Regions from separate parts of the Priestia sp. TRN 1309 genome, predicted to be linked through region 2. Evidence: predicted binding sites of a transcription regulator. Region 2 holds the regulator's gene; the other holds the start of a gene.
What was found. Region 2 encodes NrdR, which represses ribonucleotide reductase genes. Its sites were predicted from a motif close to AACACNATATATNGTGTT; they were not measured.
Positions count from the first base shown of each region.

Region 1 (16,065 bases), on a different contig from region 2:
ATGAAAATAGAATTCTCTACAATGTTAATAATACGATAAATGGCTACAGCCATTCAATTCGTTTGGCAAACATTAAAAAGAAGTTCCACTTACTCTATAATAACTTTTTAGCGTTATTGTTTTATAAATGGAAACATAGCTTTACAGATGACAATACTTATGAAAACATTTGTCACCTAGTACTAATATAAGATTATGAAACCTATTATAACCGAAGTAAAAAAAGAAAGCCATGTTAAAATTTTTCCCGTCTCGCTTAGATTTTAGTCATTTCATAAAAAAAGAAGTGTAAACAACCCCAATTTGCGGCTGTTTTACACTTCTTTTATTCCCTTTATTTAGTTGGCTGAAACTCTACCGCTACTTCTTTTGGACCCATTTCTTTTTTGACTAGCTGAATGATTTGATTGGCTTTTGTTTTTGAGTGTTTTTCTGTCTTAACGGTAATTTGCACTTGTTTTCCATCTGCTCTTACTAGCGCGTCGCTGTATCCTTTTGCTTTAATTAATGTTTCCAGCGTTGCTTCTTTTTCCCCGAGCTTTGATAATTCATCGATTTTATCCATCGCTTTGCTTACTTCTGCAGGCGTTACATTTTTTGATGCCGCTACTTCCTGATACTCTTCTTTCAGCTGACTTCTTTCATCATTTAATTCCAAGCGGAGCGCCGTAAATAGCTCGTCGCTATCTGTGCTTGATACAACCGCTGATTCTTTTGCATTTTTAGCCGTTTCCTTTTTTACATCTTCTGCTGAGCCTTCGGTTTTTGAACCTTCTTTTGTTCCTGATTTCTCATCTGCCTGTTGTTTTGTATCTTCTGCAGGAGCCTTGTCATCAGCCTGTTTTTCGCTTTGTTTTTCATTGTCTACTAGCGCAACATTACTCTGAGGATTTTCTGGCGTTGTCATATAGTACACCGATAACACAACAACTAAACTTAACATTGTTAATAACCAAACCGTTTGCTTTTTTAATAACATATTCATTTCCCCCTCATCCTTTTTTCGCTAATACTGCTACTCTATGACTTGGTATATCGAGCGCTCTTGTCACGGCTTCAATAATAGATTTCTTTACCTCGATATTATCAGCTCCTTTAGCGACAACTAACACACCTCTGACTTTTGGCTTTTCGGTTTTGACTACAACAGGCTTTTCTTGTTCTCCGCTTCTTACAATGACCAGCTGTTCATCTGTTGAGGAATCTTCAACTTTACGAGTCCCTCCTTCACGGTCCGTCTCGTTGGTCGTTTGCGATTTTGTCACGCTGTTTTTTTCATATATTTTGGATTCTGTTGCATCTAGGTTCACAATTACTTTTACCTTACTTACGCCTCTAACTTGATCTAAAATATCTTTCAATTCTTCCTCATACCGCTCTTCATAACCTGTCATCGTTGTTGTCTTTTTGGAGCTAAAAGCGGGAATATCCTGTGATACCGGTGGTGCGCTGGTTTCTTTGCTTGCACTCTTTAATAATCCGCCTGAATTCATAGATGTTGTGAGTGAGTTGCTAAATACCATAAAGATAACGCCTGCAGCTAGTAAAATACCTATATACATTAACTTTGAAGGTTTCTTCGTAGTTGATGACTGTTTAAGTGAAAAGAACCGCTGAAAAAATGATGGGTCACCTTTTTCTGGCTTTTGACTCATTTCGTGTCTCCCTCCTCCATATTCACAACAACTTGGCCTTGTTTTACATCCCATTTTGCTGCTAAATAGTTGGATAATTTCTTGGATTCTGTTGGTTTGTTTGTTTCGATCGGTGTGGAGGTATCAATAGAAATAACTTTCACAGCTGAAACAACCTCGGAATCACCCGATGCTTTTTTACTTACGGCAACTGAAATGGATTTAATATTATCAGCGGTAGGTTCGTCGTTCGGCTTTTTTGTTTCAATGTGAATTCGATCAATTGCTACACCATACTGATCCATCAACTCCTCTTTTACATCTGCCTCCATTTGGACAGCCATTTGTTCTAAAATATATGCACGTTGTGAAGCTTGTATTTCTTTTTTCTGATTTTCCATTGAATTTTCTACCTGTTGATCGGATCGAATAGATGATAAGCTAAGTGATTTCAGCATTTGATTAACATCCACTTTAAAAATTTGAAAAACGGGTGTAATAATAATCAGCATCAAAAGAAGTCCAACCACCAGCTTCGTATACTTTTGAAAACTAGAATTGGGCAACAGTAAATTAATAATGGTAGCTAATAAGATAAAAAGAACGATATTCGTAATCCACGTCGTTAAGGCCTGCAATTTCTTCACCTCACCATCATTGTGACGTTGCTCGCTGTAATGATGACCGTTAAACATAAGAAAAACATAAGCGAGACAACAGCAAGCGCCGCAAAAATATAGATGACGCTTTTGCTGATAATGCTCAAGCAGGAAATAACCGGTCCTCCTCCAATGGGTTGAAGAAGAGCTGCTGCTAGCTTATAGATAAAAGCGAGCGTTAACACTTTAATAGCCGGAAATGCGACGATTAACAGTAAGACTGCTACTCCAGCAATCCCTACTGAATTCTTTAATAGAAGCGAGGCACTGATGACTGTATCAGCCGCATCTGTGAACACACGCCCTACAACAGGTATAAAGTTCCCTGTGACGAACTTTGCCGTTCGAATCGTAATACCGTCAGCAACAGCTGATGTGGCACCTTGGACGGATAGCACACCTAAAAAAACAGTTAGGAATATTCCAAGCACGCCAATGCTTATATTTCTCAACAGCTGAGCAAGCTGTGTAACCTTATGCTCATCTGAAATCGTACTCACAATGCTAAGCAGTGCTGAAAGAAAAAGCAGCGGCATCACTACGTATTGAATAAGCAAACCGCTGGTGTTCATTAAAAACAAAATCATCGGATGAAAAAAGGCTGCCGATACAACTCCTCCTGATGATGCCATTAAGGCAAGCAGCAGCGGCACCAGAGCTAAAATGAATTTGGTCATGGTCTCAATCGCTCCTGTTGCATAAGAAATAGCAATTTGAAAACTATTAAGAGCAATGATGATCAAAACCATATATACAAGCGCATACGCTACTTTACTTACGGTTTGCTGATTAAACGCACTTTGGAGCGTTTGCAAAAACACGCTAAAAACCGTTAGCATAATGAGTGTACCGAGGAGCTTTCCATTCGCTAATACTTCGTGAAATAAAAACTTTACAAGACCTCCTAGCCATTCTTTAAGAGAGAACTCTTTTTCTCCTTTTAAAAAATCGACTAAACTTCCCTTCTGACTCTCGGGTAAAAAGCCGCCGTATTGGGTAATAATATCGTCCCAAAACTGTTTGACTTCATCGATACCGAGCTTATCAATTTGTTCATTGACAAGTTCTTGCTGCTTCGGGGGTTCGGAAGCTTGTACATTTTCTGGAAAGAAAAAAAAGAGGAACAAAAGAAGAGCGAGTATATTCACTTTAAACGTCCACCGCTTCATTTCGTCACCTCATATTAAGTAAAATTAATTGGGCAGCATTGAAATAATCGTTTCAATAATGACCGTCAAAATAGGAATTGCCATGGAGAGAATCAGCACTTTTCCACCTAATTCAATTTTAGAAGCAATGGCACCTTGTCCTGCATCTTTCGTAATTTGAGCACCAAATTCGGCGATATAGGCAATACCAATGATTTTCAAAATGGTTTCCACATAAATCATGTTAACGTGAGCATTGATCGACAGCCGCTCGACCATCTTAATAATCTCGTAGATTTGATCAATTAAAAAAAGAAAGATCACGGATCCCACGAATACGACAAGTAAAAAAGCAATAGGTGATTTATGTTCTTTTAAAATGAGTGCCAAAAATGTCGCTACTAATCCTAAGCCCACAATTTGAAGCATTTCAATGGCAAATCACCCCTCTACCCTTGAAATAAAAAAACCGATTTGATTTTTTGAAATAAGTCCTCCACAATCGAAGCAACCATAAATAAAATATAAATAAAACCGATGAGGGTAACCCAATTCGCGTAATCTTTTTTTCCCATCTGTTCGAGTACGGTGACTAAAAAAGCTACGACGATACCAATCCCAGCAATCTGAAAAATGGTGTTCATATCAATTCCCACATTCAATCCTCCTCCATCGCTACATCAATAGGATGACCAGTAGCAATCCAGATAGAAAGCCTAAACTTTTAACCATTTTTTCATAGCGATTCTGCTTATCAACTGCATCTTGTTCTTCGCGTTCGAGATGGTTCAGCGTCAGCAAAATATGCTTTTGCTGCGAATAACGATCATGCTGACCAAGCGTTTCACCAAATTGTTTTAAGATTTCCAGTTCTCCTGTTTTAAGTGCGGTTTGTTTCCAAAATTGGTCCAACGTCTTTTCCCAAGCTTCCTTGACACTTTCAGTACCTTCTTTTAATTTCATTGAAAACTCACTAAATAAAGAAGCTAAAGGGTTAGGAAGCTGTAGAGATAACAAATGAGCAACTTCTTGAAGAGGCCGGTTGCTATACATAATTTCCGCTTCTAACGACCGAAGAGCCGTTTTTAATTGCCTGAGCTGCCTAGGTCTTTCGCTAAGCTGCTTTGCAAACTCAAATCCTGTGTAAGTGGAAGCAAATAAGATAAAGATGGCACCAAACAGTTTCATACACCATCACCCTTTACTATTTTCAATAAGCGACTTTTCAGCGGTCAATTTCATGGAGTTATAATGCTCATCATAGATAGCCTGAAGTGTTCCAGGACCTCGGCTGTTCGATAGCACAACATACTTTTTAAATACGTGAAGTTTCATTAAAGCTTGCAAAGTGGGACGCTTCATTAAATCGTCAATGTCATACCCATGAACAGTCATAATGACACGAACACCAGCATTAACGGCTTCAAGTACGGCCTTACAATCTTCTTCACTTCCAACTTCATCCACGATCAGTACATCGGGACTCATGGAGCGAATCATCATCATCATGCCTTCAGCTTTCGGACAGCTATCTAATAAATCCATTCTAGATCCGAATGTATGCTGAGGAACCCCTTTAACAGCCCCAGCAATTTCTGATCGTTCATCTACAATCCCTACTTTAAACGGAGGAATCTTAGAGCGCTCTATGCCAGTGCTTATTACTCTGGCTAAATCACGAATCATGGTTGTTTTTCCTGTTTGAGGAGGTCCTATAATGACCGTACTTTGCCAATAGCGATTGTATAAAAAAGGAATAAGCTGATTCGAAATGCCAATCTTTTGTTTAGCAATCCGGATATTAAAGGATGATACATCACGAATCACACGAACCTGTCCATTTTCCGTTACAACTTTTCCCGCTAGTCCAACCCGGTGTCCGCCTTCAATGGTGACATATCCTTTTTTTAATTCTTCTTCAATCATATAAATCGAAAACTGGCTTAGTTTATTTAAGATAAATAAAGCATCTTCTGCACTTGGAAGATACGATTCGAAATAAGGCTGATTGTTGATTGTAAATTCGACAGGTCTTCCTATGCGCACTCGAATTTCTTCTAGCACATGAGAATGGTTTGTGACATAAAATTCAACAGTCTTTTTTAAATTAGGCGGAAAAATTGCAAGTATTTCGTTTAACATATTCATCCCCTCATATTTGAACTCACTTCAATGTATTATGAGCTTGACCATTTTATGCCTACCTTTTATTTAAAAACACCGATTAAAATGAAGAGCACTCCTATTACAATCATGATTAATTTTCCAAAAGATAATTGATCTGCTACGGACACTAAACCAATGGTGAAAGAACTCACCATTACAATCGGACCAACAAGCGCTAGCATTCCATTAATCATTAACGCTTTTTTCACATCATTGTTTGTGACAATTAAAATAGCGGCAATAAACTCAATAAATGAAGAAATAAATCGAAGGCACGCCATCGTTAATACCGTACCGTTTAAATGATCCAACCACTGCTTCATAAGCCCCTCCTATATCTCTGCGTTGTTTAGTACAACCTATGCAAAATAAGGAAGGGTTAGCACAAAAAAACACACAAAAAAGGCAGAGAATCATTCTCTGCCTTTTTCGTGTGTTTGCAGCTTGCTTACACGACCGAATTACGCGCGTGATACGTAGCTGCTGTCTGTTGTGTTAATAATTAATACGTCGCCTTCATTTACGAAGAAAGGAACGTTTACTGTTAAACCAGTTTCAACAGTTGCTGGTTTTGTACCGCCAGAAGCTGTGTCACCTTTAATACCAGGTTCAGTTTCTGTTACTTTAAGCTCAACTGTGTTTGGAAGTTCAACACCTAATGTCTCACCTTGATACATCATAATTGCGACTTCCATATTTTCTTTTAAGAATTTTAGCTCATATTCAATTGCACTCGCCGGAAGCTCTAATTGCTCATAAGACTGGTTGTCCATGAATACGTGCTGATCGCCGCTTGCATATAGATATTGCATTTTACGATTATCAATTTGAGCTTTTCCTACCTTTTCACCTGCACGGAACGTTTTTTCTTGCACAGCTCCTGTACGAAGGTTACGTAGTTTTGAGCGAACGAATGCAGCGCCTTTACCAGGCTTTACGTGTTGGAAATCCATTACACGCCAAATACCCCCGTCTACTTCTACTGTCAAACCTGTACGAAAATCATTTACTGAAATCATGAAGAAATCCTCCTACATTTTATAAAATAATGAACTCTTTTGATGAGTGCGATAATGCCTCATTACCTTCTGCTGTGACGACCGTATCATCTTCAATACGAACGCCCCCTAAGTCTGGTATGTAAATACCTGGTTCAACGGTTACAATCATACCTGGCTGCAGTACATCTGTAGATTTCACAGAAAGCGATGGGCCTTCGTGTACTTCTAACCCTACGCCGTGACCGGTCGAATGTCCAAAATACTGGCCGTATCCGTGTTCTGTAATATAATCACGCGTTAGCGCATCTGCTTCTTTACCCGTCATACCTGCTTTGATACCGTTCATTCCGTTAAGCTCTGCTTGCAGTACGACATTATAAATTTCTTTTAGCTTATCACTTACTTCACCGACGGCAAATGTTCGTGTGATATCTGAACAGTAACCATTATAGTATGCGCCAAAATCAAGCGTTACAAGTTCGCCTTTTTCAATTACTTTGTCAGAAGCAACACCATGCGGTAAAGCCCCGCGATGCCCTGAAGCAACAATTGTATCAAAAGATGAAGATGTTGCGCCTTGTTTTCTCATAAAGAACTCCAGTTCATTCGATACTTGAAGCTCTGTTAAACCAGGACGAACAAAGGTTAAAATATGTTCATATGCTGCATCTGCTATTTTTGCAGCTTCCTTTAATATCTTAATCTCTGAGTCACTCTTTATCAAGCGTAAGTTTTCGATTGCGTGCGAGATTGGAACAAGTTCCGCGCCGATATGCTTATCAAATAATTGATGCTGTCCATATGTAACATAATTCTGTTCAAAACCAAGCTTTTTAATTCCAAATTGTTTCACTACATTCGCTACTTCTTCTACAATAGGACCCTTGTGCTGAACGATATCAAAACCTTCTGTTTGACTAGTTGCTTGTTCAACATAACGAAAATCTGTTACAAATGCCGCTTTGTCTTCAGAAATGATAACGACACCAGCAGATCCTGTAAAATTGGTCATATAGCGTCTGTTATATTCACTTGTAACGACAACACCGTCTACATTCAACTTTGAAAACTGTTCGCGTAGTTTTTCGATTTTCATTTTATTTCCCCCTTAATTGTAAAAGTGCCTGCAGAGCAAGCTCGTATCCGTATAAACCTAACCCGACAATTTGACCATGCGTAACAGGTGCCGTCACCGAATGGTGGCGAAACTCTTCACGCTTATGTACGTTCGAAATATGCACTTCAATAACAGGAACAGATATACTGGCAATCGCATCTCGAATGGCATAACTGTAGTGAGTAAAAGCACCAGGATTGATCATAATCCCATCAAACTTCTCATCCGCTTCGTGAATCCAGTCGATAATTACACCTTCGTGATTAGACTGTACGCACTCAACTTCTACCCCATGGTCTCTGCCTGCTCGCTGAAGCTTCTCTTCAAGATTTTGAAGATTATCTGTCCCATATACCGCTGGTTCGCGTACGCCTAAACGGTTTAAATTAGGACCGTTTATTACTAAAATCTTATTCATCTTATTTCAACACTCTCCCCTACTACGAACCCTTTATGCAGCTCACTTGTGTGAATTTACACTTTATTTTTCTTTTTAAATCATTATATAGAATATATTAGCATACGTTGGAACATTCACACTACTTATTCGCCGTTTGAAAATCTGTAGATTCATCTTTTGTTTGAAGCTCTGCCGCTTCAAAAGAAATGGAATATCCGATGAATACACCATATAAAATATAAATACAGAGGGATGAAATAATTGTGTTAGCTGGAAGCTCTCCAATTGTTTTCAAGTTAGGAAAGAGCGGATTCAAAACAACGAATACGATTGCCCACCATAATAATCCGTAAGCAAAACCTATCCAAATTGTTTTAAACTTCTTTAATAGGACGTAGTATAACAACCCGACAACAATAGATAATACCCCTATGAGAAAAATACTGACGATAACACCTATTCCTTTATCCTTCCAATCACCTAATGCCCATGGATCTAAAAGCATATTTGGATTGATAACACTAAAGCTAAACAGATAATTTAAATAGCCAATAAAGCTCCAGAAAACCCCTCCAAAAAAGGAAATAAAGATGGCTTTAAATAAAAAAGATATTTCCTGTTTATGCGTAGGTTGGTTATCCTGTTTTTTTTCATGCTGTTCTTTAGGTTCTGACATATTAATCACCTCTTGATGTAGTATGAACTTTTTTCTCATTTCCTACCGACTCATTTCTAAGTTTTTACGTTTATTACTCTTCCTATACGCAAGAAGGGCGCCTGATATCGCAGAGACATTTTAAAACTACTTCGCACAGAGTTTCATAAACAAATTTTATAAATGAAAGGAAAAAAATTCATATGAAGGGTGTGGAGATGAAAAATATTGGCTAAACTAGATAACATGCATCCGCCTAGAGGTTTATTTGATTTTGCTGTAGAATATAAAATACTAAGAAGTCTAGTCTAGTTAAGTTAGGTTGGTGCCTGAAATGTCTAAATTACAAAAACCTGCGTATGGTGGTCAAGCCGTTATAGAAGGTGTCATGTTCGGTGGCAAACGTATGATGGTGACGGCTATTCGCCGCAAAGATCAATCTATTGATTATTTTCATTCAAAAAGAAAATCAAATTCCGTACTCACTGCTTTAAAAAAAATTCCTTTTTTACGAGGAATTGCTGCTATTGTTGAAGCCAGTGCAAACGGTACGCAGCACTTGAACTTTTCCTCTGAACGCTATGACGTGAATCCAGAAGATGATGCTCAAGTAGCAGCAGAACAACAAAAAGAGAAAAAAGAATCAAAACTATCTTTAATATTTGGCGTTGCAACTATTGGTGTAATATCCTTTCTTTTCGGGAAAGTACTATTTACATTGATTCCTGTGTTTTTAGCACAATTGACACGTCCTGTTTTCACTTCAAGTGTAGCTCAAGTTTTTATTGAAGGAGTATTTAAACTATTATTGCTCCTTGGCTATATTTATGTGATTTCACAAACGCCACTTATTAAACGGGTGTTTCAATATCATGGAGCAGAACACAAGGTCATTAATGCATATGAAAACAATGCTGAACTTACGGTAGAAGCCGTTCAAGCACAATCTCGACTTCATTATCGCTGCGGAAGTAGCTTTATCCTCTTTACCGTAGTTGTAGGAATGTTTGTCTACCTACTAGTTCCAACGGATCCTCTTTGGTTACGAATTGTGGATCGCCTTGCATTAATTCCAGTTGTCCTTGGTTTATCATTTGAAGTGTTACAGTTAACCAATAAAGTTCGTCATGTCCCTCTTCTTCGCTTTTTAGGTTATCCCGGTTTATGGCTTCAGCTTTTAACAACCAAAGAACCAAAAGATGATCAAGTTGAAGTTGCGATTGCTTCATTTAAAGAACTTTTACGCGTTGAAAATGAACTTTCTTCTACCACTGACGAACAAGTTGTCTAATCCACACCGTTTTGCTTTCTTTTTTTACTATTTTAGGAGGTGAACAAAATGAGACGTCCATTCGTGAAACCACTTGTATATGGTCTAATCGGGTTAGGAGTCATTGGCTTTGCATTTACGTTGATTACAGATCCAGCTGTTTTATTACGTCAAGCAGGTTATATTTTTCTGTTTATCATTTTGTTTTACTTAGTTTATCGGTTTATTCTCCGCCCTTCTCAGACAAAAGGTCAAGATAGAGGCTATGTGCGCGCAGTAAAGCAATCGAAACTGCGTCAAAAAGAAAAAGAGCGAGGAAGCAACAAAGTTGATATGCATACGTACCGAAGCTCAAATAAGCGCCCGGTATCCAAATCAACGAAACCGCTAAAGAAAAAGAAAAACAACTCACACTTGACCGTCATCGAAGGTAAAAAAGGAAAAAAGAAAAATAGAGCATTCTTTTAAAAAAACAAGGAGAAAAGCCTCCTTGTTTTTTTAATAGCACCATTTTTTCAAAAATGCCCTTGTACGCTTTTTGCCAAACGCAATCAGCTCTTCCTTCCGTTCTTCTGTGAGGGTAAATTCTGTCGCAAAAACTTGATTAACAGGTAAAAAGATAATATTTTTTTCGTGACGTTTTGAAATATGTCTTGCATCGTGCGCATCTTTCATCGTCTCAAAAAGCGCACTGAATAAACCAACGGCATTTTTAATTTTATTCCGTTCTCTCTCTTCGTCCTTCGGACTCAGCTTCACACCAATTACCGGTCGTTTCTTCAAACTTTTATCATCATCAAATAAAAAAATTGGAAAGTTGCTTAACACTCCCCCGTCGACTATTAAACTGCTTGGAGTAGATTTTAATTTAACCGGCTCAAAAAAATATGGAATGCTGCAGCTCATCCGAACGGCTCTTGCTACAGAAAAACGATTCGGATCAATGTGATATTTAGGCAAATCATCTGGAAGAACAAGCATCGTACTGTTGGTCAAATCTGACGCAATAATACGCAGCGACTGATCAGGCAAATCAGCAAATGTACGAATTCCTCTGCTCCGCAACTTCTCAGCAATCCACTTTTCAAGCCTTTCTCCTTTATATAATCCCATTTTCCAATATAAAAACAGCCATTTTGTCAAGCTCGATGGTAAAAAGGACATTCTTTGATCTAGGAAAGAAGATAACTCAATTTCATTCATCATTTCAACGATTTCTTCACTTGTATAACCAGCTGCTACAAATGCACAAATAATGGAACCCGCACTCGTTCCCGCTAACCGCCGAAAAATAAAGCCTTTTTCTTCTAAAGCTTGTAACGCACCAATCAGTGCAAGCCCTTTAATACCGCCACCTGAAAATACTCCGTCGACGTACACAGCCTCTCCTCCAAACTACCTACTCTACATTTGTAGTCGACTCAGCAACAAGTTATGATAAAAAGAAAAAAAGCAGTGACGCTATTGGCCGCTGCTTTTCCCTTATAATTTTTGCTCTTCTTCATTTCGTTTCTGTACATTGCGAAGATCTTGAATACGGTTATGATTTTCTTCAAAGTATTGAACCAAGTCCCCAATTCGATCAATGGAATTCCAGCTTAAATGATGTTCAATTCCTTCTACGTCATCATAAATATTCTTCTCATCCACGCCAATGATTCGCAATAGCTGCTCTAAGAGCTCGTGGCGATAAACAAGACGTTTTCCAATCTTCTGTCCCTTAGCTGTTAAAACAAGGCCTCGATATTTTTCATAAATTAAGTACTCATCTTTGTCTAGTTTTTGAACCATCTTTGTTACAGATGAGGGGTGAACCGCCAATGCATCAGCAATATCAGACACTCGAGCGTATCCTTTATCTTCAATTAGCATATATATTTGTTCAATATAATCTTCCATACTCGGTGTAGGCATGAAATCTCCCCCAATTAATATTATGTATTGCTAATAATAAGTCATAAATGTCTGTTTCTTATAGTGATATCGTGTTCATGTTTGATAATCTATGTGAAAAAAACGTGTAAATAAAGCGATGTCATAAGATAAAACTGGATAAAAGACATTCAATTAAAATCATACTACAATGCTTATTCAAATACAAGAACCGTTCTCTCCCGCTTCTTATTTATGCCCCATTTTCATACATAATAAAAGCCGACTCACTTGAGTCAGCTTTTACTAGTCAATCATGATTAAAAATTAAAGGCCGCATTTCAGCTGTGCACCACAGTTTGTACATGTGTTGCATCCGCCCATTTCCTCTACCGTTCCTTGACGGCAAACCGGACACGTATTACCTACTTCAGAACCGATTGTTACATCAGTTGAACGAATTTCATTAATTGTATCAACTAACACAACGTGTGGTTTTGTTTCTTCTTTTGGCGCTTCAATTTCTTCATCAAATGTATTTTCTTCTGCTTTTAGCGTTAAGACTTGTGCATCACGGCTTCCGTCTACGTACACCGTACCGCCTTTTGCTCCGCCTTTATACAGACGCTCGTACACTTTTTGAACTTGCTCTACCGTGTAACCACGAGGAGCGTTTACTGTTTTACTAATTGAGCTATCAATCCAGCGCTGAATCACACATTGCACGTCCGCGTGAGCTTGTGGTGCAAGTTCCATAGCTGAAATGAACCATTCAGGAAGATTGTTTGGATCTGCTTCTGGATGCTGATCTAAATACTCTTGAACGATATCAGCTTTCACTTCAATAAACTTACCTAAACGACCGCTTCGGAAGTATGAGAATGAGAAATAAGGTTCAAGACCCGTTGATACTCCAACCATCGTTCCAGTACTGCCTGTTGGCGCTACTGTTAATAAATGAGAGTTTCGGATACCGTGCTCTTTAATGTTTTCACGAATATCTTCAGGCATTTTTTTCATGAAGCCTGTATTTGTGAATGCTTCACGTAAAGAAGCCGTTTCAGCATCTGTTTCGCCCACTAAGAACGGGAAGCTTCCTTTTTCTTTTCCAAGCTCTACAGACGCGCGGTAAGCCGTCGTGGCAATTGTTTCAAACACTTTATCTACTAACTCATTGCCTTTGTCAGAGCCGTATTCTGTTTCACAATAAATAAGAAGATCGTGAAGACCCATTACACCAAGACCAACGCGGCGTTCGCCAAGCGCTTGCTTTTGGTTTTCTTCTAAGAAATAAGGAGTTGCATCAATAACGTTATCTTGCATTCTAACGCCCGTTTCAACCGTTTGACGTAGCTTTTCAAAGTTAACTGTTTTTGTTTCTTTATCTGCCATTTGCGCTAAGTTAACAGCAGCTAAGTTACAAACAGAGAATGGTGCAAGTGGTTGTTCACCACATGGATTCGTTGCAACAACGTGCTGACCATATGCTTGAGCATTTGTCATGTCATTGGCATTGTCGAAGAAGAAAATGCCTGGTTCAGCTGAGTACGTTGCACAAATATTAATTAAGTTCCATAGCTCTTTTGCACGGATAGTACGGTACGTACGAACTTTGTTTCCTTGTTTTGCCCACTCGCGCACGTCGCCTACTTCGTGCCAGTTTTCATTGTAGTTAGCCATTTCTTCTTTTGAATAGCTTTCTACGTCTGGGAAGCGAAGTTCGTATTCACCGTCGTTTTCAACAGCATCCATAAAATCTTTTGTTAAGCATACAGAAATGTTTGCTCCTGTTAAAAACTCTGAGTTATGAACGCTGTACGTTCCGCCAGTTTGCAGCTTTTCTTCTGCATCTTTAATGATTTTTTCATTAAATCCACCAAGACCAGGAATTTGTTTATAGTTAATGATTCCTTGGTACATTGCTTCTTCAGACTCTGTTAGCGGCGTGAACTTCAATTTATCTTGCGCGTGCTTTTTAATCATTTCGTCATTTGTGTTTTCAATTAAGAAACGTAAAATGCGAGGGTTTTGCATTTTAGAAATAATAAACTCTACAATGTCAGGATGCCAGTCGGCAAGCATGATCATTTGAGCCCCACGACGTGACCCACCTTGCTCAACAAGATGCGTCAGTTTAGCAATATCATCTAACCATGAAACCGAACCAGATGATTTGCCGTTTACACCGCGAGCCAGCGTGTTGCGCGGGCGAAGAGTTGAACCATTCGTTCCAACACCGCCTCCGCGGCTCATGATTTCCATTACTTGTTTGCGGTGTTCTGAAATACCTTCACGTGAATCTTTTACATAAGGCATTACGTAACAGTTAAAGTACGTTACGTCCGTGTCAGCACCTGCACCGTAAAGAACGCGGCCAGCTGGTACAAAGTTTAGCTGAACAAGCTCTTGATAGAACTTTTCAAACCACTCTTTGCGCTTTTCTTCTGTTTTTTCCACAGAAGCTAAGCCTGTTGCATTACGTTTTGCAATTTGCTCATAGAAGACCTCTAGAGGTTTTTCAATAACATCTAAAGAACGAGTAATTAACCCATTTTCTGCTTCTTCAGGTGATAAAGCTCCTCTAAACTCATCTTCTACCTTGACAACAGCGGTTTTTTGCTCAAAATTAATGCTTTCCACATAGCCAAGTCCTCGTGCTGGAAATTTTGGGTCTTCTTTTACAGTTAGAACAACAAAATCTCCTTCTGATAACGTTAATTTTTCCGTATCTTTAAACGCATAGCGGTCTAACATTACCAATCTTGAAACACCTTTATGAGTTAACTTCATATCCGGTGTAATCGGATGTACTTGCGGAAAGCGTTCAATATCTGAATTGAGCTTTTCAACATTCATATTCACTTTTTGATTTAACAAAACAGTCATTCTCACAACTCCTTACCTATCGAACATCTATAAATTTATTAACTCTATTTCCTTTTAAAGGAAATAGAGTTTTTCAATCAACTATCAATAACTTACCACACGGCTTGGACGAATTCAATATATAGTATTTGACACTTCTCCAAACATCTACATATAGAAGGGTGTCAAGTGAAATATTTTTTTTTTCGTAAAAAAAGTGTTTGACTTTTCTTCCCTATATATTCTATTAGCCAAGCATTGTTTCTAAAAATTCCAATAAAAAGTGCAACTTATAAGAAGTTGCACTTTTATCTATTTACCATCCGCATTCGTTTAGCGCTTAAAGTTCCATTCATCCGATCCGTACTTTGTGCGCGCTAGTTCTTCTACATATGCTTCCTCTTCTTCAGACAGTGTATACGGTTCTAAATCGATATCAAGAGCAGAAGCAAATCCTTTATAAAACGCTTCTTTTGCTTCTTCGATAGAAATTTTGCGGCCCGCAATTGCATTGATCGCTACGGCTTTAGAACGAAATGCGCGCTGCATTCTTTCTTTCACGCGGTCATTTGGATAATTAAACACGCTGAATAATTTATCTTCATCAATCTCTAACAGAATAGAGCCGTGCTGTAGAATAACTCCTTTTTGTCTAGTTTGGGCACTTCCAGCAATTTTGCGGCCCTCTACAACAAGTTCATACCAAGAAGGAGCATCAAAGCACACGGACGAACGAGGGTTTTTTAAGCTATTTTTTTCTTCTTCTGAACGAGGAATAGCAAAATAAGCCTCGAGCCCTAACGAACGAAATCCTTCCAGTAAACCTTCAGAGATGACGCGATATGCCTCTGTAACTGTCTTAGGCATATTAGGATACTCTTCAGATACAATGACGCTGTAAGTAAGCTCTTCATCATGAAGCACGCCCCTGCCGCCCGTTGGACGTCTCACAAAGCCTAATCCTAATTCTTTTACTTTATCAAAGTTAATTTCTTTTTCAGCTTTTTGAAAATAACCGATCGACAGCGTTGGAGGGTTCCATCCGTAAAAACGAATCGTAGGTGGAATTTCCCCTTTACTATGCCATTCTAATAACGCTTCATCTAACGCCATATTGTAATAAGGCGAACGGTTGTTGGAATCAATAAATCTCCACTTTGCTTTCATCTACCTCATCCTCAGCTATATGTAATATAAAAAATAAATCCGTTTTTTAGTCTACCAAAAGATTGAGCTAAGGAAAAGCAAAGAGCAACATAAAACTGCGAATTCAAATGT
Region 1 is NZ_JBOZGM010000001.1:32,186-48,250, reverse strand. It holds gene ACRPLQ_RS00275 (SpoIIIAH-like family protein) at 335-985, opposite strand; gene spoIIIAG (stage III sporulation protein AG) at 993-1,655, opposite strand; gene spoIIIAF (stage III sporulation protein AF) at 1,652-2,281, opposite strand; gene spoIIIAE (stage III sporulation protein AE) at 2,278-3,462, opposite strand; gene spoIIIAD (stage III sporulation protein AD) at 3,487-3,870, opposite strand; gene spoIIIAC (stage III sporulation protein AC) at 3,891-4,097, opposite strand; gene spoIIIAB (stage III sporulation protein SpoIIIAB) at 4,117-4,629, opposite strand; gene spoIIIAA (stage III sporulation protein AA) at 4,636-5,583, opposite strand; gene ACRPLQ_RS00235 (YqhV family protein) at 5,649-5,930, opposite strand; gene efp (elongation factor P) at 6,069-6,626, opposite strand; gene ACRPLQ_RS00225 (M24 family metallopeptidase) at 6,646-7,704, opposite strand; gene aroQ (type II 3-dehydroquinate dehydratase) at 7,706-8,143, opposite strand; gene ACRPLQ_RS00215 (YqhR family membrane protein) at 8,265-8,801, opposite strand; gene ACRPLQ_RS00210 (DUF1385 domain-containing protein) at 9,115-10,071, shown strand; gene ACRPLQ_RS00205 (SA1362 family protein) at 10,120-10,518, shown strand; gene ACRPLQ_RS00200 (patatin-like phospholipase family protein) at 10,549-11,430, opposite strand; gene mntR (transcriptional regulator MntR) at 11,533-11,964, opposite strand; gene ACRPLQ_RS00190 (vitamin B12-dependent ribonucleotide reductase) at 12,250-14,808, opposite strand; gene ACRPLQ_RS00185 (lipoate--protein ligase family protein) at 15,121-15,954, opposite strand.
Region 1: ACRPLQ_RS00190 (vitamin B12-dependent ribonucleotide reductase) is a predicted target of NrdR. The motif match lies at 14,920-14,937, and genes of this name have one in related genera.

Region 2 (16,065 bases):
TTTCTCAAGAGGAAGAACGTAAAAAGTTGAATGCAATTGTACACCCTGCGGTAAGAAAAGAAATGCTTTCTCAAAAGGAAAGGTATATCGAGGAAGGATACGATGCTGTGGTATTAGATATTCCGCTGCTGTTTGAAAGTGATTTGACGCATTTAGTCGATAAAGTAGTGGTTGTATATGTCGATGAGCCTGTGCAGCTAGAAAGGTTAAAATCTCGTAATGATCTCTCGACGAAAGATGCCTATGCACGTATCCACGCACAGCTGCCTTTGATTCAAAAAGTAGCCTTAGCCGATGCGGTGATCAATAACAACGGACCTGTAGAGGAAACAAAACAACAGCTTTTAAGTATATTAGCCCTATGGCTAGATTAAAGAGGCTGAGATAAACGTATGTTAGCTGAAGGGAAATCCGAACGAGCTTGATTCTTGAGGTAGAATCAAGCTCGTTCGGATTTTTTTATTGAGAATATTTACGAGCTTCTAAAAAAGAATGTGTTAAATATCTGTTCTCGCTATATACATATAGTAAAACTTAATTAAAATAATTTATTAAAAAAAATTAATATTATTCACTTTTTAAATATTTATGTTATACTATTCAATATAAAAAGTTAAATAGTATAACACATATAGAGAGGGGTATAGCCATGAAAGCACGTATTGCCATTAATGGTTTTGGGAGAATAGGAAGAATGGTTTTTCGCACAGCGATTATAGAGGAGAATTTAGATATTATTGCTATAAATGCATCTTATCCAGCAGAAACATTAGCACATTTAATCAAATATGACTCTATACACGGACCATTTAATGGAGATGTTAAATGTGATGATGATGCGCTAATTGTTAACGGTAAAAGAATCCAGCTATTAAATTCACGCGATCCGCTGAATTTGCCTTGGAAAGAGCTTGGGATTGATTTAGTTGTTGAAGCAACAGGGAAATTTAATTCAAGAGAAAAAGCGCAGTTACATATTGAAGCAGGTGCTAAAAAAGTTGTCTTAACGGCACCGGGTAAACAAGAAGATATTACTATTGTGATGGGCGTAAACGAACGAGAGTTTGATGTGAATCAGCATAACATTATCTCTAATGCCTCTTGTACGACAAATTGTCTAGCTCCAGTTGTCAAGGTGTTAGACGAAGCGTTCACAATTGAAAACGGTTTAATGACGACCGTTCACGCATATACAAATGATCAAAAGAATATTGATAACCCGCATAAAGACTTGCGAAGAGCCCGTGCGTGTGCTCAATCAATTATTCCTACAACAACTGGAGCAGCCAAGGCGCTTTCATTAGTTCTTCCTCATTTAAAAGGAAAGCTTCATGGAATGGCGCTGCGCGTTCCTACGCCTAACGTATCGCTTGTCGATTTAGTTGTGGATGTAAGGAAACCTGTGACGATGGAAGATGTTAATCTAGCGTTCATTAAAGCTGCTGAAGGACCATTAAAGAATATTTTAAATTTAACAATGGAACCACTCGTATCAATTGACTTTAATACAAATCCTCATTCAGCGATTGTAGATGGACTATCGACTATCGTAATGGAAGATCATAAAATTAAAGTGTTAGCTTGGTACGATAACGAGTGGGGCTACTCTCAGCGCGTAGTCGATTTGGTAAGATATATTGCTGCAGAAATGCGTAATGGATCAAAGATAAGAGTAAGCTAAGAAAGCTATAGATTGCTTTTTAAAAAAAACAGGGAGCTATCGCCCTGTTTTTTTTGTTTTTATTCAAAAGAATAGGGAAAAGCAATAAGATAATCATGCAAAGGAGTGTTTCTTTTCCTCAATTTTAATAAAAAAATGAATAGTCGTTTAGCAGCTTTTACACACTGTCTCACGAGAATACAGGGGTAATTTGTATAGGTCTATCTGCGGGAACAATCTTTAATAAAATCAAAACACGTATTGCAAAATAAATGTAAACAAAGTATACTATGTTTCGTGAACTTCTTGTGTACCTTTCGGTGATGTGGCTACTTAAAGGGTTAGGACCTCTTTGGACTAACTTTCCCCCGTGGTAGTTAACATGCTATATGGCGAAAGAACTTCATGTTTAACGATTAAAAATTGTTAAAGGGGGAAATATCATTATGGAAACAATGGGTCGTCATGTCATCTCAGAATTATGGGGATGCGATTTCGATAAGTTAAATGATATTGATTATATTGAAAAAACGTTTGTTGATGCAGCTTTAAAATCTGGTGCGGAAGTTCGCGAAGTAGCGTTCCATAAATTTGCACCTCAAGGTGTAAGTGGCGTTGTTATTATTTCAGAATCACATTTAACGATTCACAGCTTCCCAGAGCATGGTTATGCAAGTATCGATGTTTATACTTGTGGTCATTTAGATCCTACAATCGCAGCAGATTATATTGCAGATGCTCTAAGTGCACAGACACGTGAAACAATTGAATTACCACGTGGAATGGGTCCTGTTCAGGTAAAACAAACTAAAGCGAATGCACTTTAATAGTGTCGATTGATTACGTAAGTTAAGAGGTGTATTACACACCTCTTTTTAGTATATAAATTTTTAATATGCAAAAACAAAGGGGATAACAACATGGGGGTAGTACAAGTAGTTAAATCTTTATTTTCTAATCATGTAGAAACAAGCGATCGTCATTCAGATCCGACTCTAAAAACGCATTATTACAAAACAACGGCTGGGAATGCATTTAAGCAAGTTCATGAAATGTTGAAGCATATGCAAGGGATAGAGATACTTGCTGCGTATGAAGAGCGAGGAGAAATTAGCTTAAACGTTGTAAAAGGAAGAAAAGCTTTTGTTGTGATTACCATTATTAGCGTACGTCCTCTTGAAACCGCTATCGATTTTTCTGCTACAACAGAGTCAAAAGTGGTGCCAGTTGATTTTGGTTTTAGCAAAGAACTTGTACGTACGCTTTATAAGAGCTTTGATCAAAAACTTATTCCTCTTTCTTCGTAAGTTCCTTATCATTTTTGAATTTCAGGAAATAAAATGGGGAAATTCCTTTTCCTTTACTTGTATTCAAGCCTTGTTTTCTATAAGATGGAATAAAGTAAATCCTTTAATATAGCATCGTGTTTGATAAAGGAAATGATGATGACAATCATAATAAATGGCGAATAGCCGGCTAACATAGATGAAAATTAACTTATATGAGAGAAAATAAAAAGAAAAACAAGGTTTATTATTGGAGCTGAGAATATGAAGTGCCCATCCTGTCATTACAATGGAACGAGAGTGCTGGACTCGCGCCCTGTAGAAGAAGGCCGCTCTATTCGTAGAAGACGTGAATGCGAAGAGTGTCACTATCGTTTTACAACTTTTGAGAAAGTAGAAGAACTTCCGTTAATTGTTGTAAAAAAAGATGGAGCGAGAGAAGAGTTCAGCAAAGACAAAATCCTTCGAGGGTTAATTAAGGCGTGTGAAAAACGCCAAGTAAGCTTAAAACAACTGGAAGATACCGTACACGATATTGAAACAGAGCTGCGCAGTCAGGGTACATCAGAGGTGCAGTCAGATGTGGTAGGAGAAATGGTGATGGAGCGATTAGCTGCTATCGATGAAGTCTCTTATGTTCGATTTGCTTCGGTATACCGACAATTTAAAGACATCAATGTATTTATTGATGAATTAAAAGATTTAATTAAGAAGGAACGACTGTAAAAGAGCTATTGAAGTATTCTTTAGGCTCTTTTTTTGTCATTTCTATTACTTTAAAAGTAGGTAGGGAACGACATGAAAGAACAACATTGGAAAGAAATGATACCGGTCGATCGTTATGTTGTTCGTTCGAGCGGCATACTGCAGGAATACGACCGAAAGATTTTAACAATGCTCTATCAGCCGTTGGTGGGTACGACGTGTTTTGGTTTGTATATGACGCTATGGAGCGAGCTGGAACAAGATCGTTTATGGGGAAAAGAGTCTACGCATCATCACCTAATGTCAATGATGCAAATTAATTTGAAAGCTATTTACCATGAGCGGTTAAAATTAGAAGGTATTGGTTTGTTAAAAACATATATTAAGGAAGAAGATGATGTTCGTGTGTTCATTTATGAGCTCATTCCTCCTCTTACGCCCCATCAGTTCTTTAACGATGGCGTGTTAAATGTATATTTATATAACCGACTAGGAAAATCCATCTTTCAAAAAATAAAAAATTATTTTTCGGATTCACTCGTGGATGATCAATCGTTCAAAGATGTGACGCATTCATTTAACGATGTATTTAAATCAGTTAAAGCAACGGAGCTGGCTCCAAGTTTTCAGTCTGAAAGCAAGGATGTATTTTCTCCTGATGCTCAAACGGACTTTATAGATTCTTCAAACCGTGCTTCTATTGAGATGAGCCCGGATTCCTTTGATTTTGATTTATTTTTAGCAGGCCTAACAGATTCAATGATTTCGAAAAGGTCCATTACATCTAAAGTAAAACAAGCGATTGAAAAGTTAGCTTTTTTATACGGCATTGATCCTCTTCAAATGAAAAATGTAGTGCTCGATTCGCTAAATGAGAATGATCAAGTTGATATTGAATTGCTTAGAAAAGCAGCACAGTCCTTTTACCAATTTGAAAATGGAGAAGCACTTCCCAATCTAAGCGAACAAATTCAGCCTCCTATGCTTCGTACCATGCAGGAAAAGCAGCCTCAGACTAAGGAAGAGCAGCTCATTCAACAGCTAGAAGTCACCTCTCCTCGGCAGCTATTGATCGAGTTTTCAGGGGGGGCAGAGCCATCAAAAGCAGATTTGCAAATGATTGAAGAAGTGATGTTTAATCAAAAGCTTTCACCAGGGGTAGTAAATGTTCTGATTTACTATGTTATGCTAAGATCCGATATGAAATTATCTAAGAGCTATGTAGAGAAAATTGCTGGACACTGGGCGCGCAAAAAGGTACAAACTGTTCAAGATGCCATGAATTTAGCTAAAAATGAACAGAAAGAATATCAGAACTGGACCGAGGCAAAGCAAAATAAAAAAACGGCCGGACGAAAAATTGTGCGTAAAGAAATGGTGCCGGAATGGTTCAAAAATAAAGAGCACCTAGAGAAGAAAGAAGAGCCGGCATATGATGCAGATTTTGAAGAAGAAAAGCGTAAATTAGAAAAAGAGTTAAAAGAACTCGATCAAGAGCTTAAACAAAAGCGTAAACAATAAAAAATTGGTATGATGGAATGGAGGTGAAAAAGATGAAGCCTATTAACGACTCATTAAATCAGTTGATTAATAAAAAAGATTTTAAAGCGCGATTAGAAGCATTAAAAAATAGTGTTATGTCAAACCAAGATGTAAAAGCATTTATGCAAGAACATCGCTATGAGTTAGATGAGCAAATGGTTGACCGAGGTTTAATGAAGATGTATGAATTTATCGACCAAAGCAAATGCTGCGATAAATGTCCTTCTTTACAAAGCTGCGTCAATATGGTAAAGGGATACCACCCTCAGCTGGTTGTAAAAGGCCGTAATATTGATGTGCAGTATGAACGCTGTCCTAGGAAAGTACAAGCAGATGAGCGAAAAGAACAAGAATCTCTTATTCAGTGTATGTATGTGCCGAAAGAAATTTTACAGGCAACTATCAAGGATATCGAAATTGAAAAAGGAAGATTGGAAGCAATTAATTTAGTTAAAAATTTTGTTCGCGAATATGAACCGAACAAGAAAATGAAAGCACTGTACTTACATGGATTGTTCGGGGTTGGAAAAACGTATTTTCTAGGAGCTATTGCAAATGCCTTGGCTGAGCGGAAAGTGAGATCAACAATTTTATACGTCCCAGAGTTTTTGCGTGAGTTAAAAGGCTCGTTTCAAGATCAAAGCTTTAATGAGAAAATAGAGTATGTTAAAAAAGTACCGGTTCTGATGCTTGATGATCTCGGAGCTGAATCCGTAACGAGCTGGATGAGAGACGACGTGCTTGGCACAATTTTGCAGTTCCGTATGCTTGAAAATTTGCCGACATTTTTCAGTTCAAATTTAAATTTAGATGAGCTTCAACATCATTTCACTTATACCCAAAGAGGCGAGCAGGAAGAGATTAAAGCAGCTCGTGTCATGGAGCGAATTAAGTCTTTAGCAACTCCTGTTGAAGTGAAAGGAGAGAATAAACGAAATAAATGAGCAGGTCGTTTTACATTTCTTGTAGCGACTTGCTCATTTTTTTGCATGTTGCCCCATATACATTAATAAAGCGTGTCCAAAGGGGGGCTATGAGGAATGAAAATATTCTTTAAATATGTAGAAGACGCAGTCATTGTATATGAGTCTTTATGCGCGAAGCGAAGCGCTTTATCATATGGTTCACAGTGCTTGAAGTTGGTGAATAATCAGCTTTTAGTTATTGATGAGACATACAATCGAGAGGCCATTTTACAAGACATGGTGATACCGGTATTAACGCACGTGATTTTAAAAAAGAAAGAAAAAAAGATGATGGTAAACATATTAAAAGAACAATTTTTCTATTCAGAAGAGGAAGAACAAGATTTGCTGCTTCAAATTATGGGGGGGATTATGGAAGGAGAGAGAGGCGAAATTCCGCAAAAAACATTTTCCCTTCCAAGAGAATTACTTATCCGCCAGGCTCTTCAAGACTTCTTCATTCATAATGTAACATTCACCTTTGAGTCTTTTCTCCAATTCCGTTTAAAAGAATATCAAGAGCGGCTGCGCTATTATGCTGAGCTGGCGATTGATGAATATAAGCTTGAACAAGACTATCAAATTCTTATTCATCAGCTGCGTCAAGCAGCTAATGAAAGACAGTCATCTACAGGCGATGTGTATGTAATGCATTTGAATAAAAACAAGTTTGTATTGTACGACCAAAGCAGTAGATATGTTCCGGAGCGTGAATGTGCAGCCCTAGCAGAGGCCTTTCTATCTGAACAAGAATCAGTATACATAGACTCAACTATCATCGCGCCTTTGCTGAGTTTATCTCCAGCTGCTATTCATCTGTATAGCGACCAGCATGATCATGATTTTGTTTATACCATTCAAAATATTTTTCAAGAAAAAGTGATGTTATACGAAAAAAATGAATTTCCGTTTGATCAAAAGCAAAATATAACGTGAAAGGTTGATTTCTATTTTGAAAATGAATATAATAAATGCATATTGAAAAACAGCTATATGTCACAAGTTATGATGAGGACATGAGTGTATATTTACGGTTTATAGAGAGGGAGATCTAGGCTGAAAATCTCCTAACACGGAATATATTCTTACCACCTCTAAACTTCAGTAGTAAACGAGCAGCGTCTCTAGTAATTACTGACGGAATTTCCGTTATAAAACCTCGAGCCGCTTCGGGTTATTTGGGTTATCCAAGATACGAAGAGGAAACAAGGGTGGTACCGCGTGTATACACAACTCGTCCCTTTTTATAAGGGACGAGTTTTTTGTTTTTACAAAAAGTTTATTAGTTATGTTAAAGGAGTGGAAAGTTGTGTCAGAAGTAATCAAAATGACATTTCCTGATGGAGCTGTTAAAGAGTATCCAAAAGGATCATCAACAGAAGATATTGCGGCTTCTATTAGCCCGGGATTAAAGAAAAAAGCATTAGCAGGTAAAGTAAACGGCGAGCTGCTGGATTTACGTACGCCAATCGAACAAGATGGCAGTCTTGAAATCATTACGCAAGATGCTCCTGAAGCGCTTGAAATTATGCGCCATAGTACAGCGCATTTAATGGCTCAAGCAATCAAACGTTTATACAAAGATGTAAAAGTACAGCTAGGTGTAGGCCCGGTTATCGAAAATGGGTTTTACTATGACATCGATATGGAAGAATCAATTACTCCTGAAGATTTAGGTAAAATTGAAAAAGAAATGAAAAAAATCGTTAATTCAAATATTGAAATTGAACGAAAAGAAGTTTCTCGTGAAGAAGCCATTCAACTTTTTAAAGAAGTTGGCGATGAACTAAAGCTTGAATTGATCGATGCGATTCCAGCAGGTGAAAAGGTGACGATTTACCAACAAGGCGAATTCTTTGATCTTTGCCGAGGTGTGCACGTGCCGTCAACAGGCAAAATTAAAGAGTTTAAACTATTAAGCGTAGCAGGTGCTTATTGGCGCGGAGACAGCGACAATCAAATGCTGCAGCGTATTTACGGTACAGCATTCTTTACAAAAGCAGATTTAGACGAGCATCTTCGTCTTCTTGAAGAAGCAAAAGAACGTGACCACCGTAAACTTGGTAAAGAGTTAAACTTATTTACAAATTCTCAAAAAGTAGGACAAGGTCTGCCTTTATGGCTTCCAAAAGGTGCGACGATCCGCCGTATTATCGAGCGTTATATCGTAGATAAAGAAGTAAGCCTTGGTTATCAGCACGTTTACACGCCGGTGCTTGGAAGTGTAGAACTTTACAAAACGTCTGGTCACTGGGAGCACTATCAAGATGACATGTTCCCTGCAATGGAAATGGATAACGAAGACCTGGTTCTTCGTCCAATGAACTGTCCTCATCACATGATGGTGTACAAACAAGGTATTCACAGCTATCGTGAGCTTCCAATCCGTATTGCTGAACTTGGAACAATGCACCGCTACGAAATGTCAGGAGCATTATCAGGACTTCAGCGCGTTCGAGGCATGACGTTAAATGATGCACATATCTTTGTACGTCCGGATCAAATCAAAGAAGAATTTATTCGTGTGGTTCGCTTAGTTGAAGCGGTTTATAAAGATTTTGGATTTGAAAATTATTCATTCCGTCTATCTTATCGTGATCCTGAAGATACAGAAAAATACTTCGATGATGATGCAATGTGGGAAAAAGCACAAAGCATGTTAAAAGATGCAATGGATGAGCTTGACCTTGATTATTATGAAGCTGAAGGCGAAGCGGCATTCTACGGTCCAAAACTAGATGTTCAAGTTAAAACAGCTCTTGGTAAAGAAGAGACGCTATCTACGGTTCAATTGGATTTCTTACTTCCTGAACGCTTTGATTTAACGTATGTAGGGGAAGACGGAAAACAGCATCGACCTGTTGTTATTCACCGCGGCGTGGTGTCAACAATGGAACGTTTTGTCGCTTTCTTAATCGAAGAATACAAAGGAGCTTTCCCAACGTGGTTAGCACCTGTACAAGTTCAAGTGATTCCAGTATCACCTACGGTTCATCTTGAGTATGCAAAAGAAGTGCAAGAACAGCTTCAGCTTGCGGGTATTCGTGTGGAACTTGATTCTCGCGATGAGAAAATTGGCTATAAAATTCGTGAGGCTCAAATGCAAAAAATTCCTTACATGCTTGTTGTAGGGGATAAAGAAGTAGAAGATAAAGCAGTAAACGTACGTAAATATGGTGAGCAGAATTCAGAAACAGTGGATTTCCAAGCCTTTTTACAAAATGTAAAAGCAGAAGCATCTCGTTAATGAAAAAAGCAGAGAATTGAAATTCTCTGCTTTTTTATCTAACATTTATAAAAAACTGTTGCATAAATGGTTTTCCTTTGATACAATAATTTTTGTTGTGAAAAAAGAACGAAATCATTGACTTTTGTCTTTGTTGATACTATAATAGCTTAAGTAATTGAATACTTGTTTATACAGAAGAAGAAGCACCCGCTTCTCACCTGAGTGACGCATAAAGCAGTTAGCAGGTACATCGTATCTTAATTAAAACGATAGAAGTGTGGGTGCAGTATGTACTCACACTTTTTTGTGTGAGTTAATAATCGGTCTAAGCAAGCGTATTCGCTCATTAAACCTTGGAGGTGGCTACTTATTAGCAAGGACATGATGGTAAACGAGGGCATTCGAGCTCGCGAAGTTCGTCTAATTGATCAAAATGGTGAACAATTAGGAATTAAATCAAAAAATGAAGCATTAGAAATTGCTTCACGAGTAAATCTTGACTTAGTAATGGTTGCTGCAAATGCGAAACCGCCGGTATGTCGTATTATGGACTACGGTAAATTCCGCTATGAGCAACAACGTAAAGAAAGAGAAGCTCGTAAAAACCAAAAAGTTGTAAACTTAAAAGAAGTTCGTTTAAGTCCAACAATTGATGAACATGATTTTAACACTAAACTTCGTAACGCACGCAAGTTCCTTGAAAAAGGTGACAAAGTGAAAGCGTCTATTCGCTTTAAAGGTCGTGCCATTACTCATAAAGGGATTGGCCAAAAAGTACTTGAACGTTTTTCACAAGCTTGCGAAGATGTAAGTTCAGTTGAATCGGCTCCTAAAATGGAAGGCCGCAGCATGTTCTTAGTCTTGGCACCTAAAAACGAAAAGTAATAGAACGAGGAGGAACACCCCATGCCAAAAATGAAAACACATCGTGGCGCTGCAAAGCGTTTCAAAAAGACTGGAAGCGGTAAATTAAAACGTGCTCGTGCTTACACAAGCCATTTATTCGCTAACAAATCTACAAAACAAAAGCGTAAATTACGTAAAGGTTCTTTAGTAAGCAAAGGTGACTTCAAACGTATCCGTCACTTATTAGATAACATTAAGTAATTTGGGTTGAGATAGAAACAATACAGGAGGTAAACAATTATGCCACGCGTAAAAGGCGGTACAGTAACACGCAAACGTCGTAAAAAAGTTTTAAAATTAGCTAAAGGTTTCTTCGGTTCGAAGCATAGATTATATAAAGTTGCTAATCAGCAAGTTATGAAATCTCACATGTATGCTTATCGTGACCGTCGTCAGAAAAAACGTGACTTCCGTAAATTATGGATCACACGTATTAATGCAGCTGCTCGTATGAACGGTCTTTCTTACAGCCGTTTAATGCACGGTTTAAAATTAGCAGGTATTGAAGTTAACCGCAAAATGCTTGCTGACTTAGCTGTAGCTGATGAAAAAGCATTTGCTGAATTAGCAACTGCTGCTAAAAAAGGCTTAGATAAGTAATGAATATAAAGTCTCGTCATCTTTAGATGATGAGGCTTTTTTGCTATCGGAGGACATATCATGAATGAACTGCTGCTTACCTATTTTATTGTTATTAATATAATAGGGATAGGAATGATGTATAGAGATAAACAAAGAGCGAAAAGACATGAGTGGAGAATTGCCGAAAGCACACTGTGGACGGTAGCTGCTATCGGAGGAGCCATTGGAGGACTGATTGGTATGTATTGCTATCGTCATAAAACGAAGCACACATCGTTTACAGTAGGTTTTCCTATTCTTGCCGCTCTTGATTTACTTTTCTTTTTTGTTATCAGCTGAGCACAAATGATTTTGTGCTCAGTGTAAAAATTCTCGAACGGGGCTTTTCCAGCGAATAGGAGCATTTGGATACATGTTGTGTACGTGATTTTCCAGCAGCTTGAAATCTTGTTTTTGCAGTTCATGCAATCGAGATGGATCTGTTAACACCATTGTAATCGACAAAGACTCTGGTTCATTGGGATTGCTGTATTTTTCTCCTTCAAATAAAATACCTTTATACGTTAGTAGAAAATTTTTGCGGATATTCGTTTTTTCGTCAACGACAAAAAATTGCTGATGTTCCTGAGCTGCTACAAGCTTCCGCTTTGGACTGCGAAAATGCTGAACCAGCTTTAATAGTGTGTAAGCAACAAGCGCGAAAATGAACACGCGAACGATAACAATAACAAACATAACGCTCCCTCCTTTACAAGGCACAGTTTTCTTACTTTACGTTTCAGTCTCTAAAAAGTTTCACGATTTTTGATATAATTTCTTTATTGGTTTAAAAAGAAGAAGATATACATAATTACAGGAGTGATTACATTGAATTTACAACAGCTATTTACCATGCAGCGCCAGCTGGATCAGCATATAGAGGACAAGCATCAGCTTCATAAGGAAGACTTGGTTCCAAGAAAACTTTTAGCTCTGCTTGTTGAAATGGGAGAGCTGGCAAACGAAACGCGCTGCTTCAAATTTTGGAGCGTTAAACCTCCGGCTGAAGATGCTGTTATTTTAGAAGAATTTGTGGACGGCGTACATTTCATTCTTTCTTTAGGTATTGAAAAAGGATACGATGATTTAACTGAGCTGCCAAAAGTAAAAGCAGCTGATTCAAAAACAGCACAATTTTTACAGGTATTTGCACAAGTTTCTGCTTTCGAGCAGGACCTGTCAAAAGAAAACTATGTGAACATGTTTGCATCTTACATGACGCTTGGCGATATGTTTGGTTTTTCTGCTGAACATATTGAAGAGGCGTACATGTCAAAAAATGAAGTGAATTTTAAACGGCAAGAACAAGGATACTAGACATAAAGGGATGGGAAATTTTACTTCAACCTCTTTTTAGCTATAATAGAGGTATACATATGAAAGGGGTAATCCATATGACAAAGTTAGATGAAACATTGACGATGCTTAAAGCACTAACAGATGCAAAAGGAATTCCTGGAAATGAGCGTGAACCGCGTGAGGTTATGAAGAAATATATTGCACCTCATGCAGATGAAGTAACGACGGATGGGCTAGGCAGTTTGATTGCAAAAAAAGTAGGCAACGAACAAGGGCCTAAAATTATGGTAGCCGGTCACTTGGATGAAGTTGGTTTTATGGTGACTCAAATTGATGAACGCGGCTTTATTCGTTTTCAAACGGTAGGCGGATGGTGGTCTCAAGTTATGCTTGCTCAACGCGTAACCATCGTGACATCTAAAGGAGAGGTAACGGGGATTATTGGCTCAAAGCCACCTCATATCTTGCCTCCAGAAGTTCGCAAAAAGCCAGTTGACATTAAAGATATGTTCATCGATATTGGTGCTTCTAGCAGAGAAGAAGTAGCGGAGTGGGGAGTAAAACCTGGTGATCAGGTTGTACCTTATTTCGAATTTACGGTTATGAACAATGAAAAGATGCTGCTAGCGAAAGCCTGGGATAACCGTATTGGTTGTGCAATCGCTATCGATGTATTAAAAGCTTTAAAAAATGAAAAACATGAAAATGTTGTGTATGGTGTAGGAACGGTGCAAGAAGAAGTTGGACTCCGAGGTGCAAAAACATCTGCTAACTTTATTGAACCGGATATTGCATTTGCTGTTGATGTCGGTATCGCTGGAGATACACCTGGTGTTTCTGATAAAGAAGCCTCTTCTAAAATGGGGCAGGGTCCGCAAATCATTTTATATGATGCTTCCATGGTCTCTCATAAAGGACTTCGAGATACAGTGGTAGATGTGGCAGATGAATTAAATATTCCGTATCAATTTGATGCAATTGCTGGAGGCGGTACGGACTCGGGTTCTATCCATATTTCAGCTAACGGGGTGCCAGCACTTTCGATTACAATTGCAACTCGTTATATCCATTCTCATGCAGCAATGCTTCATCGTGATGATTATGAAAACGCAGTTAAATTAATTGCGGAAGTCATTAAGCGCTTAGACCGAGATACGGTTAACGCCATTACGTATAATTGAAAAAAGCTCATTCTCCTAGGAGAATGAGCTTTTTGTTGTACATAGGAAAAGGTTATTTATTTTAAACCGTTTTCAAGCGTTGTCAGAATTTCTTCTTTTTCTGATTCCGGAGACTTTTCCCAAAGCACTTCAAATAAAACACCAAGTCCAGGGAGCATTTTTTCTTCACCGCTTTGAATAGCGTCAGAAATTGTAGCCTCAAGCTCTTCTTTTGAGTTTCCTGAAACGTTTGCAATAACAGCATTTCGTAAATTAAGATCCATCATTTTCACCTCAGCTATCGTAAAGTTACCAATAGTTTTTGTTTTCTTTGCGATTTCTATGTACAATAAAGTGAAACTTATCTAATGATTATTGAACAAAATGTAATCGAACTATTTATTTTTGTATAGATAAAGGAGTTATGTTTGTGAAACAAATTGATTCAGTTAAAAATCCGCAGGTAAAAGCGTGGAAAAAACTGCATAATAAAAAAGACCGTGATAAGCAGGGCCTTTTTATGGTAGAAGGCTTTCATTTAGTCGAAGAGGCTATCAAAAATAAGGATTGTGTAAAGGAACTAATTATACGCGAATCGACCGAAGTGCCCGCACAGTGGGATATAGACGGTATCGAAATAATCGTTGTAAACGAAGCAATTAGTAAGTTATTATCTGACACAGAAACACCTCAAGGAATTATTGCCGTGTGTTTTCAAACAAAGCATGCGGAAATTATTCATACAGCACAGAAAGTATTGCTTTTAGATGCCGTGCAAGATCCAGGTAACCTAGGCACCATTATCCGAACCGCTGATGCTGCGGGAGTGGAGGCTATTATCATTGGAGAGGGCAGCGTGGATGTGTACAACCCAAAAGTCGTTCGTTCAACGCAAGGAGCTATTTTTCACCTTCCAATTGTAAAAGGCGATTTACTCGAAATAATTTCATTGTTAAAAGAAAGAGGAATAGCAGTTTACGGCACGTCGTTACAAAATGGAAAGGTCTACACACACGTAAAACCTTCAAACGAATTTGCGCTGATTGTGGGAAATGAAGGAAACGGCGTAAGCGAGAAAGTGTTGGAACAAACGGATCAGAATCTGTACATTCCCATCTATGGAAAGAGCGAGTCGTTAAATGTTGCCATCGCTTCTGGAATCTTACTTTATTATTTACGCGGAATGTAGTTGCATCGAGAACGTGTTTTCACTATAATAATACAATAGTTACATATGTAAAAAACGATGAAAGAGAGCAGTAGCTTATGTCCGTTTATGCAGGGAGAAAATGCCATGACTGAAAGCATTTTTATAAATGTAATAAGTGAATTCACCTCTTGAGTTGACACTTAGACCATCTTACATAGATGTAAAGGTGTTCCGGAGATTCCGTTAACTTGAATGAAGTGAACTGTATACGTCTGTGTATATAGTTAACAAGGGTGGTAACGCGACTAATCCTCGTCCCTTTTTTGGGAGGAGGTTTTTTTATTTGTCATTTTTTACGTTAAAAGGAGGAATAAGTGATGAAAGAACGTTTACAAGAACTTCAACAAGAAGCAATTGCAAAAGTCGAAGCAGCAAGTGCTTTAAAAGAATTAAACGACGTACGCGTAGCTTATTTAGGAAAGAAAGGCCCTATCACAGAAGTACTTCGCGGTATGGGAAAACTTTCAGCTGAAGAGCGTCCTGTAATGGGAGCACTTGCAAATGAAGTACGTGAAGCGATTGCATCTAAAATTGAAGAAAAACAAACGGCGTTAGAAGCAGCCGAGGTAGAGCGTAAACTTGCTTCAGAAACAATTGACGTAACGCTGCCGGGACGCCCGGTTAAAGCAGGTACGCATCACCCGCTCACAAGCGTGGTTGAAGAAGTAGAAGATTTATTCTTAGGAATGGGCTATGAAGTAGCAGAAGGACCAGAAGTAGAGCAGGACTACTATAATTTCGAAGCGCTGAACTTGCCAAAAGGTCACCCAGCACGTGATATGCAAGATACGTTCTATATTACGGAAGAAACGCTTCTTCGTACGCATACATCAACTGTTCAAGCTCGTGTTATGAACAAGAATGAAGGCAAAGGACCTGTTAAAATTATTTGCCCAGGTAAAGTGTACCGCCGCGATGACGATGATGCTACGCATTCACATCAATTTATGCAAATTGAAGGTCTTGTAGTAGACGAAAACATTCGTATGAGCGATTTAAAAGGCACGCTTGAAGTATTTGTGAAAAAGATGTTCGGTGCAGACCGTGAAATTCGTCTTCGTCCAAGTTTCTTCCCATTCACTGAGCCGTCTGTAGAAGTAGACGTATCGTGTGCAAAATGTGGAGGTAAAGGCTGTAATGTATGTAAACAAACAGGCTGGATTGAAATTTTAGGAGCCGGTATGGTTCATCCAAATGTTCTTGAAATGGCTGGATACGATTCAACTAAATATCGTGGTTTTGCTTTTGGAATCGGTGTAGAGCGTATTGCTATGTTAAAACACGGCGTGGATGATATTCGTCATTTCTATACAAATGATGTTCGTTTCTTAGATCAATTTAAACAAGTATAAAGGAGGGACTACGATGTTTGTATCTTATCGTTGGTTACAAGAGTATGTTGACTTATCAGGCGTAACGGCAGAAGAGTTAGCTGATAAAATCACAAAAAGTGGAATTGAAGTTGAAGGTGTAGAAAACTTA
Region 2 is NZ_JBOZGM010000006.1:218,823-234,887, reverse strand. It holds gene coaE (dephospho-CoA kinase) at 1-374, shown strand, start outside; gene ACRPLQ_RS22670 (glyceraldehyde-3-phosphate dehydrogenase) at 650-1,681, shown strand; gene speD (adenosylmethionine decarboxylase) at 2,107-2,487, shown strand; gene ACRPLQ_RS22660 (hypothetical protein) at 2,581-2,967, shown strand; gene nrdR (transcriptional regulator NrdR) at 3,211-3,672, shown strand; gene ACRPLQ_RS22650 (replication initiation and membrane attachment family protein) at 3,745-5,172, shown strand; gene dnaI (primosomal protein DnaI) at 5,205-6,137, shown strand; gene ytxC (sporulation protein YtxC) at 6,234-7,094, shown strand; T-box leader at 7,155-7,403, shown strand; gene thrS (threonine--tRNA ligase) at 7,447-9,405, shown strand; ribosomal protein L20 leader region at 9,577-9,699, shown strand; gene infC (translation initiation factor IF-3) at 9,769-10,272, shown strand; gene rpmI (50S ribosomal protein L35) at 10,294-10,494, shown strand; gene rplT (50S ribosomal protein L20) at 10,534-10,893, shown strand; gene ACRPLQ_RS22615 (DUF1294 domain-containing protein) at 10,954-11,214, shown strand; gene ACRPLQ_RS22610 (hypothetical protein) at 11,233-11,610, opposite strand; gene ACRPLQ_RS22605 (dUTP diphosphatase) at 11,743-12,231, shown strand; gene ACRPLQ_RS22600 (M42 family metallopeptidase) at 12,309-13,394, shown strand; gene sspI (small acid-soluble spore protein SspI) at 13,451-13,657, opposite strand; gene ACRPLQ_RS22590 (TrmH family RNA methyltransferase) at 13,798-14,562, shown strand; T-box leader at 14,611-14,846, shown strand; gene pheS (phenylalanine--tRNA ligase subunit alpha) at 14,901-15,935, shown strand; gene pheT (phenylalanine--tRNA ligase subunit beta) at 15,949-16,065, shown strand, end outside.